One region of the Ornithinibacillus xuwenensis genome, then DNA from elsewhere that is predicted to be linked to it. Evidence: riboswitches for the same ligand, from Rfam matches in the RefSeq annotation. Region 1 holds a riboswitch; each other region holds the start of a gene.
What was found. A riboswitch is a leader RNA that binds a small molecule or an ion and turns the genes downstream of it on or off. The one in region 1 is predicted to bind thiamine pyrophosphate.
Positions count from the first base shown of each region.

Region 2: another riboswitch for thiamine pyrophosphate. It lies ahead of ABC228_RS09470 (YkoF family thiamine/hydroxymethylpyrimidine-binding protein); the one in region 1 lies ahead of thiW (energy coupling factor transporter S component ThiW).
Region 3: another riboswitch for thiamine pyrophosphate. It lies ahead of thiT (energy-coupled thiamine transporter ThiT); the one in region 1 lies ahead of thiW (energy coupling factor transporter S component ThiW).

Region 1 is NZ_JBDIML010000002.1:363,477-366,758, reverse strand. It holds gene ABC228_RS07690 (CHY zinc finger protein) at 1-125, shown strand, start outside; gene ABC228_RS07685 (amidohydrolase) at 217-1,341, opposite strand; TPP riboswitch at 1,528-1,643, shown strand; gene thiW (energy coupling factor transporter S component ThiW) at 1,731-2,219, shown strand; gene tenA (thiaminase II) at 2,252-2,944, shown strand; gene thiD (bifunctional hydroxymethylpyrimidine kinase/phosphomethylpyrimidine kinase) at 2,941-3,282, shown strand, end outside.
Region 2 is NZ_JBDIML010000003.1:38,360-41,641, reverse strand. It holds gene ABC228_RS09475 (ECF transporter S component) at 1-503, opposite strand, end outside; gene ABC228_RS09470 (YkoF family thiamine/hydroxymethylpyrimidine-binding protein) at 566-1,156, opposite strand; TPP riboswitch at 1,254-1,357, opposite strand; gene ABC228_RS09465 (DUF4363 family protein) at 1,432-1,773, opposite strand; gene ABC228_RS09460 (DUF421 domain-containing protein) at 1,861-2,721, shown strand; gene ABC228_RS09455 (hypothetical protein) at 2,743-3,195, shown strand; gene ABC228_RS09450 (MBL fold metallo-hydrolase) at 3,242-3,282, opposite strand, start outside.
Region 3 is NZ_JBDIML010000001.1:962,761-966,042, reverse strand. It holds gene ABC228_RS05535 (M3 family oligoendopeptidase) at 1-1,539, shown strand, start outside; TPP riboswitch at 1,604-1,707, shown strand; gene thiT (energy-coupled thiamine transporter ThiT) at 1,824-2,387, shown strand; gene ABC228_RS05525 (hypothetical protein) at 2,878-3,282, shown strand, end outside.

The sequences.
Region 1 (3,282 bases):
GTGGCGTTTGCAAGACAGAACTCACGATTCATGAATACCTAAAAACAACACATTGCCCAAATTGCCAATCAAGCTTTAACGAAGGATGCCAATATCATCACCACCTATACTTTGAGGTGACATAAAATCTGTCATTCTAGCATATCTGAGAAAAATAAGAAGCAATCACCTTTCAATCTATGGTGATTGCTTCTTTTCGTTACGTATCACTAGAATTTAAATCGCTTTTCCTTCGATAAAAACATGTTCTACTTGACTGCGTAAGTCGAATGGATTACCACTCCAAATGACAAAGTCGGCATCTTTTCCTACTTCAATTGAACCAACTCGATCAGCAACACCAAGATGCTTTGCTGCATCAATTGTTATTGCTCGAAGTGCTTGCTCCTCTGTAATACCTCCATTAATCGCGTGTACCGCACTTGTCACTAAGTAGGATATTCCTACAACTGGATGATCTGTTGTGATAGAACAGGATATTCCAGCATCCATTAGTGTTTTAATGGTATTCCAACCCTTGTCCTTCAGTTCTACTTTAGATCTACTGGACATTGTTGGACCAACCGAGACACGGACATCCTCATGCTTCGCAATATAGTCGGCAATATGATGCCCTTCTGTACAATGCTCAATTGTTACATCAATATCAAATTCGCGCTTAATGCGAAGAACCGTTAAAATATCATCTGCTCGGTGTGCATGCACACGCAATGGAATTTCTTTACGTATTACTTTAGCAAGATTCTCCATATCTAGTTTTCTTTCTTTTTGTTCACCATTTAAATAGTTTTGTGCTTCAATCAATTTTTCACGAAGTCTTGCAGCAACTCCCATTCGGGTGACCGGCATCTTACCCTTAGGACCATGCACCATTTTAGGGTTTTCCCCCAAAGCTGCCTTCATACCCGAAGGTGCCTTCACAACCATTTCATCTACAATATGACCTGCAGTCTTTAAAACGACCATTTCTCCACCAATGACATTCGCACTCCCTGGCATTACCTGTACAGTGGTAACCCCTGATTTCCGAGCATCTTCAAATCCTTTTTCCATTGGATTAATTCCATCAATGGCACGCACTTGAGGGGTAATTGGACTGCTCGTTTCGTTAAAATCGCTTCCCTCTTTTCCAACACCTTCCTCGGATACACCCAAATGAGTATGTACGTCAATGAGTCCTGGTGTTACCATTTTTCCAGCAGCATCGATTACCTGATAGCTATCTGGAATCGCTTTATCATTTGTTATCGATTCGAATTTCCCGTTCTTTACAAGAATCACCTTATCTTCTATTTTGTTTCCTGTTCCATCAAAAATTGTGGTATTTTTAATTGCTAGCATCCTATTCCTCCTCTTTATTCGCTTACTATTCTATTATTATAACATGGTGAATATTTCACCGGTTTTCTGTGAGCGATCAACCGATGAAACTTTCTAATTTTCTAGGTACTATTTCCCTTTTTGAATGATATTGGTGACAGGATGAAGTAATTTTGTTATGGTAAGTTTGTGTAACCGAATATGAAACATTACTACTAGGGGTGCCCTAAAATTCGTGGGCTGAGAGGAAAGCACGTAAGCTTTCCGACTCTTATGGACCTGATCTGGTTAATACCAGCGTAGGGAAGTAGTCAGACGATGTATGTCTATTCTATTTCAGCTTATGGAAGCCAGGTCCCTTTGTGGATCTGGCTTTTTTGGTCATCCCTAAAAGACGGGAGGGAGACAATTTGAATCGAACACGACTGTTAACAACCATGGCAATCCTTGTGGCAATCGGTACCCTGGGAGCACAGCTACTTTGGTTTCCAGCGGGAATTGCGAAGGCATATCCTGTACAGCATGCCGTTAATGTCATAGCTGCAGTAGTGCTAGGTCCAGGACCTGCTGTCATCATCGCATTTGTGATTGGTCTATTGCGAAATATGCTTGGTCTAGGAACATTACTAGCTTTTCCTGGTGGAATGATTGGCGCATTTCTAGCTGGGTACTTCTATCAAAAATCGAAGAAAAATATCGCCGCGGTCATTGGGGAAGCGGTTGGTACTGGATTAATAGGATCGGTGTTTGCCGTACCTTTTGCAATCATTTTGATGGGTAGTTCTGTTGGGGTATTTGCCTTTCTTCCATCATTTCTCATTAGCAGTATTACTGGTGCACTCATTGGCTGGTTTATCTTGTCACGTGTCAACCAGGATAGTCTAGTAAAAAGCTTTTAGGAGAATCAAATTAGTATGAGGAGGATTTTTAAATGACGTTTACGAATCAATTGAGAAAAGAAAATGATGATATTTTTCAACTAATTTTTGAGCACCCATTTGTAGAAGGTATCGGAAAGGGTGATATTGCTAAAAGCGCGATTGAGCACTATGTAAAAGCCGACTTTGAATATTTAAACGCATTTATGAAAATTTACGGGTTAGCCTTAGCAAAATCAACAAGTCGGAAGGATATTATGTATTTCCATGACAAAATAAGCTTCATCCTGCATGATGAAATTCACCCACATCACAATTTCTGTGATTATATCGGAGTTGGCTATGAATCACTTCAGGGACACTCACTTCCACCAACAGCAGACCATTATATCAAGCATATGATGTATCATGCACAGCTTGGAACTTTAGGGGAGATACTAGGTGCCTTACTTCCTTGTCCTTGGACCTATTTAGAAATTGGAAAAGAGCTAATGGAAAAATACCAGCCGAAAGAGGACCATCCTTTTTATCAATGGATTCGCTTTTATGCTGATTCCAGAGTAGAAAACACAACCAATGACATGAGAATGCTTCTGGACCGCTATGCAGAACATATTTCTCCTGATGAGAAATTACGGATAAAGGATGCATTCCGAAAAAGCTGTCAGCTAGAATTAAAATTCTGGGAAATGGCATATAGTCTGGAACAATGGCCTTCTGATGGAAAGCAGGCGATCCATTCATGACGATTCCTTGTTCCTTAACGATTGCTGGAACAGATCCAAGTGGAGGTGCAGGAATTCACGCCGATCTGAAAACATTTCAAGAGATAAAAAGCTATGGAATGTCCATTATCACCTCGGTAGTTGCTCAAAATACAACTGGGGTCCAAGCAGTACATCATTTACCGAATGAAATGATTCATCAGCAATTCGATTCCGTTTTGTCTGATATGCCGGTTCATGCATTTAAAACAGGGATGATTGCAACCATTGACATGATGCAGCTTATTAGGGAACAAATAGCTACTATCAATGCTCCCTATGTCATGGACCCTGTCATGGTTGCGACAAGTGGGGACTCC
Region 2 (3,282 bases), on a different contig from region 1:
ATTCCAGCTAGAAGTGCACCACTAATGATTCGGATGATAAGTGATGCTAGGATAATCCATGCTCCCATGGCAATAATACCAGATGCATATAAGTGATAGATGAAACTTACACTAGCAGCTAACATACCCGATAATATTAAAATTGGTAATGTATAATTACGCCATTTTGTTATTGCAAAGGCTAATTCAGCTCCCGCACCTTGTATCATCCCTGTAAGTATAAGTGTAGGACCAGCTGTACTTCCAATAAGTACCTCTACAACAGCGGCGATAACTTCTGCAGTAAAAGCAATACCAGGTTTTCGGATGATATAGGCTGCTAATATAGAAACAATAAACCAAATACCGAAAATAAATTCATAACCTAGTGGTCCTAATCCAAACGGGGTTAAGAATGTAGTGATTCCTTGCCCAACAAAGAAAAATAATAGATAGATAACGCCAAATACAACGCCTAGTATAGACATGAGAACAATTTCTTTTAATTTCCAATGCTTTGTCATATAAAATCCTCCTTTATGCCGCATATAATTGGCATTAATACCTCACTAAATGAAGGGTCAAGTTATTTAGTTGAGGGACTATTTGCAGAAATCGTAAATGTCATGGTGACATGAGAAACTTTGCTTTGTACATTTTCAAACGCCTCTTCCATTGTACGAAAAATATCATTTACATCTCCGTCGAGGCGGGTAGCATAATGGCTTCCACTTACTTTAACACCTTGGGATTGAGATAAATCGATTTGTTCATAAATCGTGTCCATATAATCCTCTCTACCCATAGGATATAGCGCAAATTTACAGCTGGCCTGCTGACGAATACTTTGGGAATTCTGTTGGTTTAACACAACGTCAGTTTCACTCATTAATACATCACCGCTTGAATCACCTGGACATCCGATGGAATATGTACCACTCATAGCAGCATGCTCTCCTGTTTTGGCTGCATGTAAAAATATAGCTCTTGTTACATCGAAAACATGAACCAACTTTCCACGAATACATGTAGAAACGTCATCTGTATCCTTCCAAACCTTAGAAGTATCAACTTCCTTTAGTGCTGTTAGAATAATAGTTGCAAAATTATCGCTCATCGGAAAAAGTGTAAACTGACATCCTGCAATTCTACTATCTCCACATCTCATACGCATCATAATTCCTCCTATAAAAAATTAATATAACAAAAAAACTGCACTCCCTTGGGAATGCAGTAACAAAAGTATGTACCTCAAAAAACAATAGAAAAAACACATACAGTGTACTACACTTCCCCACGCTAGTATTATCTAGATCGGGTAAATAAGGGTCAGGCAATGCCTTCTCAGCCACGTAAAGCAGCTCCCCTAGTGTTTACGGATATGCAGTTATGTTACAGAAATACTATAAACAATCATTTCAAATTTGTAAAGGGAGTCATTATACCTAATTGTTACATCGAATAAATTCCTTCAAGGTACCCTTTTATTGTTGCAAGCTCAAGTAATGCCTGTAACTTGTCCTCTTGGTCAACTGCGGGTTTTAGTCGCTCTAGGCTTTCATGAAGCCCCTCATATTCACCTTCGTCACCTAGTAATTGAAGCTTCCATAGTGTTTCTTCATATATTTTGATAAGCTCATCCATTTGTAATTTTGTTTCTTCCCAATCTGTATGTGATATCGAATCCTCTAAAGCATTTATCTGATTAAAAAATATTTCTCCACCTATTGGTTGTCCACAACCTGAAAAAAGTAATGAAAGAAAGATAATTAGAAGGTATGGTTTTTTATACATAAGCATTCTCCTATTTTGTATGTTATTTCTAGATTGTCCAATACTATAAAATGCTTACATAATTTTACTTCAAGGGGAAATGAAGAAGTGTCTGAATACCTAATAACCATAATTCGTTCCGTAATTGCATTTTTGTTATTACTCCTAATGGCTCGAGTGATGGGTAAGAAGCAAATATCCCATTTAACATTTTTCGATTATTGTGTGGGAATCACCATCGGGTCAATTGCATCCAGTATGGCAGTGGATCAAAATATTAAAATATCAAATGGTTTAATGGCGCTTTTAGTATGGGGGCTTTTTCCAATCGTATTGGGTTATATCGGATTAAAATCAAAACTATTTTTACAAATTACGGATGGAAAATCAGATATGGTCATTGAAAATGGAAAAATTCTTGAAAAAAATCTAATGAAAAACCAATTAGCTATTAAAGAATTAATGCTGTTACTACGGGAGCAGGGAGTGTTTAACGTGCAGGATGTTGAAATGGCAGTATTTGAAACAAATGGGCAACTCAGTATATTAAAAAAGTCTGAGGAACAGCCAGTGACTCCCCGTATTCTTCAAACACCTGTAGAAAGGGATCACGGCCCAACTATCATCATTTCTGACGGGCACGTAATGAAAAATAGTTTGAAAAAACTAGGATATACCAAGGAGTGGCTATTAGGAGAAATACAAGCACAGGGAGCTCTCACGTTTCAAGATGTGTTCCTTGCGCAGGTTGATTCAAAGGGAAATGTTTATGTGGATTTGTACAGTGATGACCTCAAGAAAGAGGTGGTTCAACAGCGTCCTTTAGTTGGTTCAACATTAAAAAAATTGCAGGCTGATTTTGAAAGCTTTGCATTACAAACGGATAATCCTGCTGCAAAGGAAATGTATACGGAGCAAGCCGAGAAGCTACAAAAGGTACTCGATAACATAACAGACTATTTAAAGTAACGTTTCGATGGAGGGATTTGTATGAAGAATTGGTTTGGGGTAATTGTGTTCATCTTGTTTTTTTCTCTAGTAAGATTAGATGTCCTTGCACTAGAAGAAACAACAACGAAATATTTTGGTGTCGGAGCAACTGTAGAAGAAGTAGAGCAAGCAACGTTTACTGTTAAAACCGATGGAGAACAAGTAGGGGAAGGCTTTGTATATTCACCTGAATCCAATAAAGCAGATGGAGAAATTCGTTGTCAATTGGATTTACAAGGGAAAGGTACAGTTTATATAAAAATGGAAGAAATTGATAAACAAGGAAATCTGCTTTCTGAACATAAAACCCAGAATCTTCATCTAACAAATGATTGGCAACCATATGAGTTAACAGCCAAACTAAGCAAATCATCAGCTCATCTCGATATATTTGTAATTACAAGCAGTAAACAGAATACAGAATTTCAATTTCGTGAACTTCGTGTTCATTAACAAAAGGCGATAAGTACATTCTTATCGCCTTCATTAGTTAATCCTTTTAGATACAGATTTCCTGCCTTTCTTCTGCAATAAAGAATC
Region 3 (3,282 bases), on a different contig from region 1:
GCACAGAATGTAAAAGACGCAAATGCTAAACTATTAGTTGGGAAACGTACGGCATTAGGAGCGAAAATGGGTGGTATTCGTACCGTATTAAATCAAAAGCTTGCATCCATACCAGATGAAGCATGGAAGAATGTGTTACAACATGATTCCTTACAAGAGGTTTCATTTGTATTAAATGAAACAAGAGAGGCAGCTAAGGAATTACTAACATCAGAACAAGAAGTGCTAATAAATGACCTTGCAGTAGATGGTTACCATGCATGGGGGCAAATGTATGAAACGATTGTAGGAAATATGTCGGTCGACATCGAAGAGGATGGCGAAGTAAAATCGTATTCGGTAGGACAAGCAGCAAATAAATTAAGTAATCCTGATCCCGAATTTCGTAAGCATGTATTTCAACAAATTAGCAAGGCTTGGGAAAGTAATGCAGATTTGTTTAGTCAGACATTAAATCATCTAGCGGGATTCCGCATCCAAAAATATAAACATCGTGGTTGGGATAATGTACTAAAGGAACCACTTTCAATTAATCGTATGAAACAAGAGACATTAGATGCAATGTGGAATGCTATTACAAATAACAAGAAGCATTTCGTTAATTATCTAAATAAAAAAGCAGAGCTTCTTGGAAAAGACAAGCTAAGCATATACGATATTGGTGCACCTTTATCGAATTCAGTGAAGACATCTTCCTATACAGATGGAGCAAATTTCATCTTAAAGCATTTTGCTGAGTTTAGTCCCAAAATGGCTGACTTTTCTAAGAATGCTTTTGAGAAACGATGGATTGAAGCGGAAGATCGCGCTGGAAAACGCCCAGGTGGATTCTGTACAAGCTTCCCAGATAGTGAACAAACACGTGTGTTTATGACGTATTCTGGAACTTCATCGAATATCTCAACACTTGCCCATGAATTAGGTCATGCCTATCATCAGCATGTTATGAATGATATTCATGGATTAAATCAAGGCTATGCAATGAATGTAGCAGAAACGGCTTCAACCTTCGCTGAAATGATTGTTGCAGATGCGTCCGTTAAGAGTGCAGAAAGTAAAGAAGAAAAAAGAGAATTGCTAGAGGACAAAGTACAACGCAGTATTGCTTTCTTTATGAATATCCATGCAAGATTCTTGTTTGAAACTAGATTTTATGAAGAAAGAAAACAAGGAATGGTATCTGTAAATCGTTTAAATGAATTAATGTTAGAGGCTCAGAAGGAAGCGTACTGTGATGCACTAGAAGAGTATGATCCAAATTTCTGGTCATCAAAACTACACTTCCATATAACAGGTACACCATTCTACAACTTCCCATATACTTTCGGTTATCTGTTTAGTTTAGGAATCTATGCACATGCACAAAAGAGTGATAAGAGTTTTGAAGATGACTATATAGCATTATTACGAGACACTGGTCGCATGGATGTAGAAGACCTCGCTAAGAAGCATTTAAATGTTGACCTGACTAAGCCAGACTTCTGGGAAGATGCCATTGCACTTTGTGTGAAGGATGTAGAAGAGTTTATTTCGTTATAAACGGATAATCTTGCAAGAATTGGAAAAGTAATATACAATAGCGTTAACAAAAAAAGTGAATGAATAAGCCCACAGGGGGAGCCAAATGGCTGAGAGTGAACAGAACATGTTCAGACCCTTAGAACCTGTTAGTTAGTACTAGCGTAGGGATGGTGGCTTTTTTGATGGATATGAAAGGCAATGTGAGCGGAATTCCCCATCAGGAAGCTTCCCCTTGGCATTGCTTTTTTTGTGTTTGAAAATCTATTAGTAGATTTTTAGATTACAACAGGGGAGGAATTGATGTGAGTTCAAAACGCACATTGTTCATGGTTGAAGTGGCAATCTTCGCAGCTTTAGCTTTATTATTAGATTTTATTCCATCTATTCAAATGCCTAACGGTGGATCAATTTCTTTTGCTATGATACCAGTATTTATCGTTGCTTTTCGTTGGGGATTAAAGGGAGGACTATTAACAGGATTTATCTGGGGAGCACTTCAATTAGCTTTCGGTCCTGATATTAAGACGCCTTTACAAGCATTTATTGAATACTGCTTTGCATTTGCGGCACTAGGAGTAGCTGGTATTTTTGCTAGACATGTACAGCAAGCAATTAAAGATGGTAAAGTAGGGAAACGTTTCGTCTATATAACGCTAGGAGTATTTCTCGGCACGGCGCTAAGGTTTTTAGCTCACTTTTATGCGGGTATCGTTTTCTGGGCAGAATATGCACCAGAAGGTCAAGCGCTATGGTTATATTCTTTAATATATAACGGTTCTTACATGTTACCTTCATTTATTATCACAACCATTGTCGTTTTCATTTTATTTATCAAACAACCAAAAACACTACTACAATCAGCATAATTATTTTCCGCTCACAAAAGGGTAATCTCTTAAAAAGAGGTTACCCTTTTTTGGATTTCTTTTATAATGGAGATAAGAGGTGAAGTAAATGAAAGAATTAGTTGGTCAGTGCACTACTTGTAAGAAGAATGTTTTTTGTGAAAACGGATTTCTAGACGGTGTATATGAGAACGGTGTTATCCACTGTCATGAATGCGCAGAGAAACTATAATAGAAACTATAGAAGACTGGACTGTAAATACTAAGTCTACTGGCTTTCGATTCAATTGCTTTTACATCAACATCCGCTATCTCCCATCCAGATAAGTAATAAACTCCGCCTTACATAAATTAATTCTAGCAATCTTAATAATAAATCATTAGATGATCACCGTAATACAAACCTCTTTCAAATATAGAAGCAGAAACTACATTATCGTACATCTCCCTTTCACCGCTATGATTGTTCACGCATAGGCTATAGCACAACGGTAAAGAAAGGAAGATGAATGTGGAGCTTACATTTGCCCATTGGTTATACGGATTCTTTACACTCGTTATTATCGTCACGATGATTTTTCGAAAAGGTGTCGTACTTCCCACATTGCTAGGAACATTTATTATTGCTTCGGTTTATAACGGAAATATTATTGATGGGTTCACCGCAATTTTTAATGCCAATCTGATAGCGGCACAAGAATTGTTTAGTATCTTTTTAATTATTACATTTATGCTTGCTCTGTTAAATTCGTTAAAGGATTTGGGCGCAGATGTCCGGATGATTCAACCAATACAAAAGGTGATGGTTAATGGGCATATTTCGTTTTTTGTTTTAGTAGGTGTTACTTTTGTAATCTCCTTATTCTTTTGGCCAACACCAGCCGTTCCATTAATTTGTGCACTTCTTGTACCTGCT